One region of the Tatumella sp. UBA2305 genome, then DNA from elsewhere that is predicted to be linked to it. Evidence: predicted binding sites of a transcription regulator. Region 1 holds the regulator's gene; the other holds the start of a gene.
What was found. The regulator Fur, encoded in region 1, represses iron uptake genes when iron is present. The targets are predictions, from matches to a motif close to ATAATAATGAGAACNACTATCAA.
Positions count from the first base shown of each region.

Region 2: the regulator Fur is predicted to act here: its motif matches at 3,428-3,450, upstream of B3Z23_RS03370 (TonB-dependent receptor domain-containing protein).

Region 1 covers NZ_DDVT01000019.1:76,231-81,593, reverse strand. Annotated here, with positions in the region: gene ybfF (esterase) at 1-429, shown strand, start outside; gene ybfE (LexA regulated protein) at 576-851, shown strand; gene fldA (flavodoxin FldA) at 985-1,515, shown strand; gene fur (ferric iron uptake transcriptional regulator) at 1,858-2,304, shown strand; gene B3Z23_RS12290 (beta-N-acetylhexosaminidase) at 2,504-5,212, opposite strand; gene chiQ (ChiQ/YbfN family lipoprotein) at 5,243-5,363, opposite strand, start outside.
Region 2 covers NZ_DDVT01000007.1:41,606-46,968, reverse strand. Annotated here, with positions in the region: partial or broken gene B3Z23_RS03375 (autotransporter-associated beta strand repeat-containing protein) at 1-1,722, opposite strand, end outside; gene B3Z23_RS03370 (TonB-dependent receptor domain-containing protein) at 3,570-5,363, shown strand, end outside.

The sequences.
Region 1 (5,363 bases):
TATCCGGTCAGGCGACATGATGATATTTTTACGGCACTACGTATCGTAAGTGATGCCGGTATTACCCGCAGAGAATCTGCGGCAGAATTAATGCGCCCTGTTCTTAATGATGAAATGGTCATTAATTTTCTGCTGAAATCATTCCACCAGGGGGAATGGCTATTTAATATCCCGGTACTCTGGGACAATTATGAAGCCATCACCGGCTGGAAAACCTGTCCTGCCTGGCCTGGCCCGGCCTTATTTATTGCAGGTGGCAACTCACCCTATCTGGATAATCGCTACCGGGCTGAACTGCTGGCACAGTTCCCGCAGGCCAAAGCGCATATTGTCGCCGGCGCCGGGCACTGGGTACATGCAGAAAAACCCCGGGCGGTCATCAGTGCGGTACAACGTTTTCTGTCACTGGCGGCGAAAACTCCGGAGTGAAACTGTATAAGTATTGGCGTCATTCATCGCACTGGAGTATGATTGCGCGCTAAATTTTTATCGTGTGCTTTTAACATGATAACTGTGTTCATTCATCATTTTTCTGCGTGTATCTGATACAACGCAGGTGTTCAGTTTCAAAAATCATGGCAAAAGAAAATACGGATCGTACTACGCTCGATTTGTTCGCCAACGAACGCCGGCCAGGTCGTCCCAAAACCAGTCAGCTCTCGCGGGATGAGCAATTGCGGATAAATAAACGCAATCAGCTAAAACGCGATAAAGTCCGTGGACTACAGCGGGTTGAACTCAAGATGAGCAGTGACATTGTCGATGCTCTGAACTCTCTGGCGGCAGAACAAAACCTGAGTCGAAGTGAACTCATAGAACAAATTATTCTGGCTCAACTGAAACAAGATTAGGTTCGGACAACCGCACTCAGGAGCAAATCTGGCCTGTTTACAAGTTTCTCACACCACACAGGTCTGTTATCATCTGCATATCTGTACTGAAATTACAATTATCTGATCTGAAGATTCAAGAGGTTATACCCACATGGCAATCGTAGGCATCTTTTTTGGCAGCGATACCGGCAACACTGAAAACATCGCAAAAATGATCCAAAAACAATTGGGTAAGGACGTTGCTGAAGTGCACGACATCGCGAAAAGTACCAAAGAAGATTTGGAAGCTTTCGATATTCTGTTGCTGGGTATCCCGACCTGGTACTACGGTGAAGCACAGTGCGACTGGGATGATTTCTTCCCTACCCTGGAAGAAATTGATTTTAACGGCAAGCTGGTCGCTCTGTTCGGTTGTGGTGACCAGGAAGATTATGCGGAATATTTCTGTGATGCTCTCGGCACGATCCGTGACATTATCGAACCAAACGGTGCCGTAATTGTAGGTCACTGGCCAACTGCCGGTTACCATTTTGAAGCCTCCAAGGGCCTGGCGGATGACAGCCACTTCCTGGGGCTGGCTATTGATGAAGACCGCCAGCCGGAGCTTACCAGTCAGCGAGTCAGCCAGTGGGTGAACCAGGTGTCAGACGAGCTGCAACTGAAAGAAATCCTCGACGCTTAATAGGGTTTTTCATCAGAGTTGTGGTACTGTTAACTTCAGCACCTGCGGGAATGACTAAGATGGCCAGTAGCACCCGCATTAATTTCTTCAGCATATAATACAGACACGGACATTTCAGGGGTTCAGGGAACAAAGACTGAAGTTACCTGAGAACAACAAACTGTCTGTTTTTTCTCTGTGACAGTTCCTTGTCCGGTGGGCATTTCTCCGGGAGTGTTTAAGAGCTGTAGTTTCAATTTTGGTGCATCAGTTCTATAATGGATTAAAAAATATAAGGTCATTAACCAAACTTCAGGGCTTCTTGCCAAAGTCATTTTTCAAAAGTAACAGGACACAAACTGCATGACTGACAACAACTCCGCATTGAAGAAGGCTGGTCTGAAAGTGACACTTCCAAGACTGAAAATTCTGGAAGTGCTTCAGGAACCAGAATGCCACCATGTCAGTGCGGAAGACTTGTACAAACGCCTGATCGATATGGGTGAAGAAATTGGTCTGGCCACGGTATACCGTGTGCTTAACCAGTTCGATGACGCGGGAATCGTAACGCGCCATAACTTCGAGGGCGGGAAGTCAGTTTTTGAATTGACTCAACAACAGCATCATGACCATTTGATTTGCCTCGACTGCGGTAAAGTCATTGAGTTTAGTGATGAGTCAATTGAACAACGCCAGCGTGAAATCGCGACACGGTTTGGCATTAAGCTGACGAACCATAGCCTGTATCTGTATGGCCACTGTACCGAAGGCGATTGCCGCGAAGATGAGTCGCTGCATAACGATAAATAATCAGTATTCCTACTGATTATTCAGGAGTTGCTGAGACAGTCTGTCGCCGGTAGCACAATCACCTGATAAACCCGCATCTTTTGCGGGTTTTTTGTTGCCTGCCACCACCGGACGCCCTCTCCCTTCCCTGCTATTCTGCTAATCTCTTCGCCAGGGGTTAGCTCCCTGGCGAAGATAAAAGCATTTAACGCGATTAAGCTCAGTCCGGCTGTTTATTTCCAACGGTCCTGATAACAGTATCTGTCGTTCCGGCCAGAGTCAGCGGCACATTGCGACTGAAACGTTTTCCATCCGGACTAACTGACCTGATCAGTACATCACCTGTCACCATTGGTGCCTGTTGCGGGTTATAACGCAACCACTGTTGCCCACCATCCGTAGAAAATTCGACAGTTGTCCCGGGTAACGAAGTATTCACCCAGAGACGGCCCGAGCGAATTTCTGCCCCCGGCACCGGAATTCTGTAAGCAATACCGCTGGCATCCAGCCGTGCCAACACTGACTGTCCCAGCAGATTGGCAAACCGCTGCCAGTCGTTATCCAGCCGTTGCTGATCGACATAATGCGTTACGCCCTTCTCAAACCGCCTCCCCTGCTGGTAATCGAGTTCCCAGTCGGCTTTATGCCAGGCGCGTTCAGCCACAGAAAATAATCTCGGATATAGCCGGTATTCCATATCCTGATCGGTACGGACCACTTCGCTCCAGATCTGCGCAGACATCCCGTAAGCCCCCGGCCATGGCCCTTCTGAGGTTGCAGCAAATATCTGTCCGTCGCGATCCGTAGAAATTTCGGCATTTTGTGGCAGATTATCCGGGGTAAAACGGAAAATTTTCTGCTCATCGCTATACCTTGTCGCCCAGTAATAACCAGGTTCTACAGCATTCACTTCATAAGGCATATCCAGATACAGATAATCCGGATTAGAAACAATCACACGATAGCCTTTATTTGCCCAGTCATTGACTGAACCGCTCCCTCCCCAGTACAGCGTATCCCAAAAGTTCAGCGCATTTCTCGCCGTGGCGAACTGTTGGTTATCACGGTTTTCTTTCAGCCCATCCTGCCAGGCCTGAATCCCTTCCATACCCTGCTTTTTCGCAATATCACTGATCTGTAAAGCAAACCAGCCAGGCAGTGCATTTAAGCTGGCCACCTGACCGCTTTTCAGCAATGATGCACATTGCGCTGATTTTGCCCATGGCTTATCCTGGCGGCTAAGGTCCCGCTGACCTTTACCTGCTTCGGGGTTTGCAGTATCAGTATACCCCGGCCCCAGATAGATATTTTTGGCTTCGTCGCCACCAAAATGCCAACGAGTCAACGGTTGTCCGGCCTCCTGATGCATACGAACGATTTCAGACATCACCTTATTGGTGAATCTTAAGGTTGAAGGCAGGCAGGGATTCACAAAGCTGGTCCGGTCATAAAATTGTACGGTAGTCACCTGAGAATCATCACCTTCATCCTGTAAACGATATTCCATTGCCTGTAATGATTTTCCTTCTGCCATCAGTTTTTTATATCTTGCCTCCATTGAAATGACTGCTGCTCTGGCATGTGCAGGCATATCAATTTCTGGTATCACCCGAATCTGTCTGGCATTGGCATACTTCACAATGTCGATATAGTCCTGTCGGCTGAAATAGCCGCTGCCGGTAGTCGTATTGTCCGGACCGGAACCCAATTGAGGTAACAGACAACGGGTTTCACTCAAATCATGACAACGCTGACTTCCCACCTGTGTAAGTTCAGGCAATCCCGGGATCTCAATTCGCCATCCCTCATCATCACTGAGATGCAGGTGCAGAACATTAAGTTTGTAGGCCGCCATTTGGTCCAGGGTACGCATGATGGCCGCTTTGGAATGAAAGTTTCTGGCCACATCGATGAAAATTCCGCGGTAGGCAAAACGCGGGGCATCTTCGATACTCATTACCGGAATGAGTGGTTCTCCATCCAGGGGGATCAACTGCAGTAGCGATTGCAGACCATAAAATACTCCCTGCCCGTCATAACCGGTGATCACGGCTTTTTGCGGGGTAATTTCCAGCCGGTAAGCTCCCTGTTTTACCTTTTTCCCCTGAAATGCTGAAGGTTCGATCCTTGTCTGTAACGGATAACCTTGCCCTGATGAGATACCAGCGTTGTTCAGTGCCTGATTTACCGTACGAGCGGTTTCCGGGGGCAACGCTGTCAAATCGGCTATGATGCCCTGTTTCAGGCTGATATCTTTTGTGCCTAAGACCACTTTCAACGGCGTCGGAATAATTTGCCCCCGCAACTGCCGGGGTTCCAGCAAGCGGGTCTGCAGGTTTTGCTGATAACGGTTTTCCGCGGTCATCAGGATATTGGCATCCGTCGGGCTTCTCCGCCACTGACTGACAGGAACCTCAGCAATGTCCTGCATCTTGTCGGTGTCAGTGACCGCTATAACTTTTGGTACCCCTTGGGTCGATGTAACATACCAGCGTGGCAAGACGTCACTTAACGATACCTGCCAGTATTCATTTATCACCGGTAAGCTGACAGATTGCCCGCCGGGGAAACCGGGAAACTTTTCCGTCGGTTCAATTTTATGCAGGTCACCTACCACATGTGTAATTTTAAACTGGTCATTTTCGCTGGCCAGTACCTGTCGGATGCCAGAAAAATAAATCGTCCAGTCCTTATCATTGAGCGTTTTGCCGGGGTTACTCAGCTTGATTGTCGCCCGATAGCAGGATCCCCAGTCACCGCCGAGTGCCGCACAATCCACACCATGGGTGGCGGCAAGATTATCCTGCACAGAGAATTTAACACCAAAGCGGCTGATCTGATCGATTGTTTGCTGAGAGGCATTGGCCGCCGGGCCTGCCAGCAGTGTGCTGGCCAAACATGCCAGCAGATGTTTTCGACTGAATTTCATGACTCATCCTTAATTCACGGTGTGTATTTTTTACTTCTCTCGGATTTCTTCGGTTACCTGATGGCAACTGTCAACAGCATCCTCGTCATCACCACTTTTCAGTGCATTGATACACTTTTGATAATCACGCGGACTGACAGTTTCCTGATTT
Region 2 (5,363 bases), on a different contig from region 1:
CTCAGTAGCAGAGAAGCCTAAGGTAGTGTCTGCGGCCATCTCCAGGTCACCACTACCCAGTGCCGTGCTGCTGCCAACATCAATTTCACCTGCTGACAGGGTGGTGCCGCCGGAATAGCTGCTGTTACCGGATAACGCCAGTGCGCCTGTGCCTTGTTTAGTCAGTGAACCTGTGCCGTTAAGAGCACCGGTATAAGAAGTGTCGGCAGCCTGGTCGACAGTCAGATTATGCGCATTCAGGGTGACTGAACCGCCGGTGCCGGATAACTGAGAAGTGGTAAATTTCCAGTCACCTAAATCCAGTTCACCACCGTTTATCGTCAGAGCGGTATCGGTCAGAATCGCATTTTCTGAACCACGGACCAGGGTACCGTCATCGACTTCGGTGCCGCTGTCATAGGTATTGGTGCCGGAAAGGGTTAACCTGCCGGTACCTGTTTTGGTCAGTGAGCCGCCGGTGCCTTCGATAATGCCAGACCATGCGCCATCCTGATTAGCCCCGCCCACCAACAGATTATTAGCACCCAGATTGAGGGTGGCATCGCCGGCAGCGTATTTACCTGTAGCATTACCATCGTCATCGTAGAGAGCACCACCCAATACTCCGGAAGGACTCACCCCGGTCAGATTACCGACTGTCAGTGAGCCTGTTGTCAGGTTACTTAAATCGAACAAAGAACCAGAAGCTCCCCCGATGCCTCCGCCAACAAATTCCCATTGGTTATTACCCTGGGTGGTGCCGTTAAAGGTAATGACGCCACCACCTATGGTTTGAAAGTAGAGCGGCTGAGTGTTACTGTCGCTGGTCACTGTGGCATTAGTGAAATTGATATAGCCGCCACGGGATACAGCAACCGCACCATTAGTATTAGCAACCAGTTTGTCGGCGACATTGATGGTTCCATAACCACCGGCAGGGATATTCCATTTAGCATTAGTTTTTAAAGCCACAGCAGTGAACGTTTCGGAACCATCAGCATCACCGGTTTCAGTGCCGTCACTGTTAACGTTAATAACGTTATTGCCTGAAAGATTCACCGTCCCTCCGCCTGCGCCGGAACTGTAATCTACCTTATCTGCGACCACTCCCAGTGCGATACCATTTTCTGAGTAGACATTCAGTGTACTGTCACTGACACTTTGGGAAGAACCGTCAGCAGCAAAAACGGCGGCCGCAAATCCTAACTGGCGGTAGGCGGTAAAGGTAAATGCTGATACACCATTCTGTAAATCACCTGATAAAGAAGGGGTCGCGATAATTCCGGCACTATAATCGGCAGTATTACTGTAACCAAACGGACGATAACGCCAGTAAAAATCAGATTGTGGATAATCTGAAGGAAACTGAGAATCACTGAGACTATAAGAGGCTTTTTCGGTGTTGGAGAGATTGATGGTTGAACCCGTGATAGTCGCGGTACCACCGTTAATGGTGGCGACACCGACAGTTTTTGTATTTATCGTTCCTCTATCGAGCGTCGCTGCCTGATCGGAACCATTGAGCAGATATGCTGCAGCACCATATTCTGTCTGATCTGCCACTAACACTGACGATGGCAGGGTGACGGCCATGGCCGAGAAGGGCACTGCAGCCGAAAGGGATAACGAAACCAGACCGGCGGTCATCTTCCTGGTTTTAAAAGTTACCTGATCTTTGTATTTATAATCGTAGTCAGAGAACTTCTCCGCACACTCTCGATTCTTTTCATCAACGATAATCATAGGTTCGCTCCATTCCGGATAGAGAATTGCTGTGTGTAAATTTATGAATCTTATGCGTTTTATTTTTTTTGTTGCGTTAAATTAAGAGGCTGTAAAGGAAAGGTTTTTTCTTTGTTAAGCGTAATTGATGACCAGTACTTTGTAAACAATACGGCTATGGACAAAACAGGCATTGTTTTTTTAAAAACAGAAACTTCATTAGGTTTATCCGGAATAAATGAGGGGGTGTTCAGGAAACGATAAAATAGATGTTTATGTTTTTATTATTATTTTTTTATTTTCTTTTTTTAAAAGTAATCGTTTTCTTTTTTAGTCAATCAGGCAAAGGCTATCGTTGTCTGAGATTGTTACGGTTTTACCGATAGATTAATTAAAGATTTTTTTTGTTCAGCCTATTGACTGTTAAAATAGCAGGGATGAAAAGAGACCAATTATTTATTCCATAGTAAGCCGGCTCACTAAGGGAAATGATCGGTAAATTGTTTAATATTTGGGATTAAATTTCGTTGTCAGGGTGAAAATTGACAGAAAACGGTGCTTGTGTGTCCGGGCGCCTGGGCGTTATGAGAACCCGGAGCAAAATGAATCACTGTAGAAAGTGGGTGCTGAATGGCTTGCGAGTGAAGGCAGGAATTTTCACCGAACGGTTTTTTTCGGCTCTTCACGCCACCCGGCTTTCAGTTATCTCTCCGCAGCACATTACACTGTCAGGAGACAGAAGAGATAAACGGGCGCATTTAAATGGGGGGGCCATGGTTCATCTCAGCACAAAACAGTGGTGTCTGTCAGCCATCGCAGGGAAAGGAGATGCCTACCCTGCCTGGCCCAGGTTGCTGGAGAGGGTTGCTGAATTTTTTATTCTGACGTTCTCTTTACCTGCCATTCAGTCACTGATAACCGGCAGTGTGTGTCATTGCTCCTCATCAGGTATTGTTAAATTTTTATCAATTTCCGGAATAGTATGATGTTTTGCTGTCTTTCCCGGAATGACGTCAAATAAACTTCCGCCAGAGAATCCAGGAGATATTTTTAATATTATCTCCGTAATTATTTGTCAGTCAGTTAAGCTCCGTTATCCTTAGATAAAATGAAGTGCCTTGTTTTATCTGTCAGGCTGTGAAATTATCATGGTAATTTTTTATAAGGATATTCTATTGTTTTTTATATATTTACTCCCGGTTTTTTTTGAATTTCAGATATGAGTGGGTTTTGATTTTTTCAAATAGCAGAGTGATATCTTTCAGAATGATTTTTGTCAGGAGTAAGGGGGGCATACTTTGTAAGCTAAACGGATCTGTTATTTATCAGGGTGAAAAGCAGGTTTATTAACGGTTTTATTTGATCAGATATTTAAAACTTTATTTTTTATCATTTCTGAGGGAGAGCGATTATTGCCGCAATTTTCGCTACGCATTATCTCCCGGCATCTTCTTTATGTGACTCAATGTGGTTATTTATCCTCCGTTCCGATCATTCCCGGACTGAGTTCACTACGTGCAGACCGGTTTTCGGCAGTTCTTCGGCGAAAAGACTCACTATCGGTTTACTCATTTTTTGTAAATTTCCCGGTGGATGCTGAAAGCCTTATAGCTCTGCAGACCTTGTCCTGACTGGCCAGGTGAACCGTTACACTATCGCAATAGCACAAATTTCCTATGCCGACAGCCATTAACTGTAAAAGTTCTGTATGTTTCAACATTTGGTATTGATAATCATTATCATAATGATATAGATTACCATTTCTTTTTTGTGGGGCGTTTCCCCCACGACACACGTCATTATAAAAACCTTCGTTTGCATTGACCTGTGGCAAACGACTTTTTTGGTATGCCTGGATACTGACTACTATGTATAAATTTCTGACTCAGGGTAAGATTAAACCTGTCTTATTTAAGGCGACAGCGGTGGCAATTTCTGTTCACGCGGCCTGTTCTTTCGCAGCAACCACCAGTACTACAGCAGCCGACAGCGATTCCGATCAGCAAATCATCGTCAGAGCCACCGCCCCTCAGGTGAATGCCAGTAACCGCAAAACAGTGACGGCGGCAGAGATGCAGAAACTGGGGGTCACAGATTTTGGTTCCCTGATGCGTTACCAGACACTGATCAGCGCTACCGGCGCCAGTGGCGGTTCAGGTAACGGCAAAAGTGGCTTTGACCGTGGTGGCTATACCGGATACAACATTCGTGGTCTGGAAAGTAACCGTGTCGGCATTGATATCGATGGTGTGGAAATACCCTCTGCGACCAGCCGTGGCTATGTGGGGCGTACCGGAGTCAATACTTTCGGTATCGGTCGTGACTATATCGACCCGTACCTGTTTGGTCTGATGAATATCGATGCCGGTGCCACTGCAGTATCACAACCCAATACCTCGATCGGTGGTGCAGTTTCCTTCAAAACCAAGTCACCCGATGATTATCTGCATCCGGGGAAAACCAGTTACTTTGGCTACCAGTCAGATTACGATTCTTCAAACCGGGGCTGGCATAATGGGATTACTGCAGCGGCAGGGGACGAAGAACTGCGCGGTATTTTCGTCTACAGCCATCGTGATGGCCAACAGACGCGTAATAACAGTGGGACGGTATCTGCCTATCCGGCTAACTGGCACTCCAACGCTTTTCTGGGCAGTGTTATCTGGCAGCCTAACGATGAACATAAGCTGACCGGAACCTTCAGTTACTACGATAAAACCAATCATACGCATTTCGATACCTGGGATTCGGGGGGGAGTGCGATTATTGGTACCAGCCATCAGTCCAGTGAGACCCGGCGTTTATCCGGCAATCTTCAGGATTTCTATACGCCGGAAAATGAATGGATTGACTCTCTGACTACCAATCTCTACTGGCAAAAAACTCAGGCGCGCGATAATACGCTGGCGCCATACGATACCGGCGTGATTGGCCGGACATATTCCGACTACGATACCAATAACATTGGTTTCACTACCGAGCTACGTAAGACGATAGGCCGTCATGAACTCAGCGGCGGCCTGAATGCGGACCTGGGTAACACCAAACGTCCGTTCGATCAGGATCCGGCTCCGCTGGTCTACTACTCAGTCATGCAGCCGCAGGCCAACAGTACCACCACCAAACTGGGTGGCTTTGTTCAGGATAAAATCAACTTCGATCTGCAGGGGCATAATTTTGCGATTGTCCCGGGGGTTCGTGTGGCTTATGAAAAAACCAGGCCAAAAGATCTCGAAACTCTGGCGGCCGGCAGTTCTGTTCTGACCACAGACGAGGTAGAAACCCTCTATGGTACAGGTACCAGCGATACCGAAGTGCTGCCGTCGCTGCGTTTTCAGTATAATCTGACCCCGGGACTGCTGACCTATGTTCAGTACAGCCGCGGGGCGGAATTCCCTGAAGCCAGCCAGTTGTACGGTTCATGGAACCTGGGTTCCAGCTATGCGGGCAGTCAGCAATATGCGCTAATTGGCAACCCGGCACTGAAAACCGAAACCAGTAATAACTTTGAATGGGGTCTGAACGGTGAACTCACTCCGGGGATTACCCTGACCAGTTCTGTGTTCTATAGCCAGTATAAAAACTTTATTGCTTATAACCGTTATGACCGCAACGGTTCACCGTCGATGTTCACTAACGTGCCGTCGAACATCTATACCATC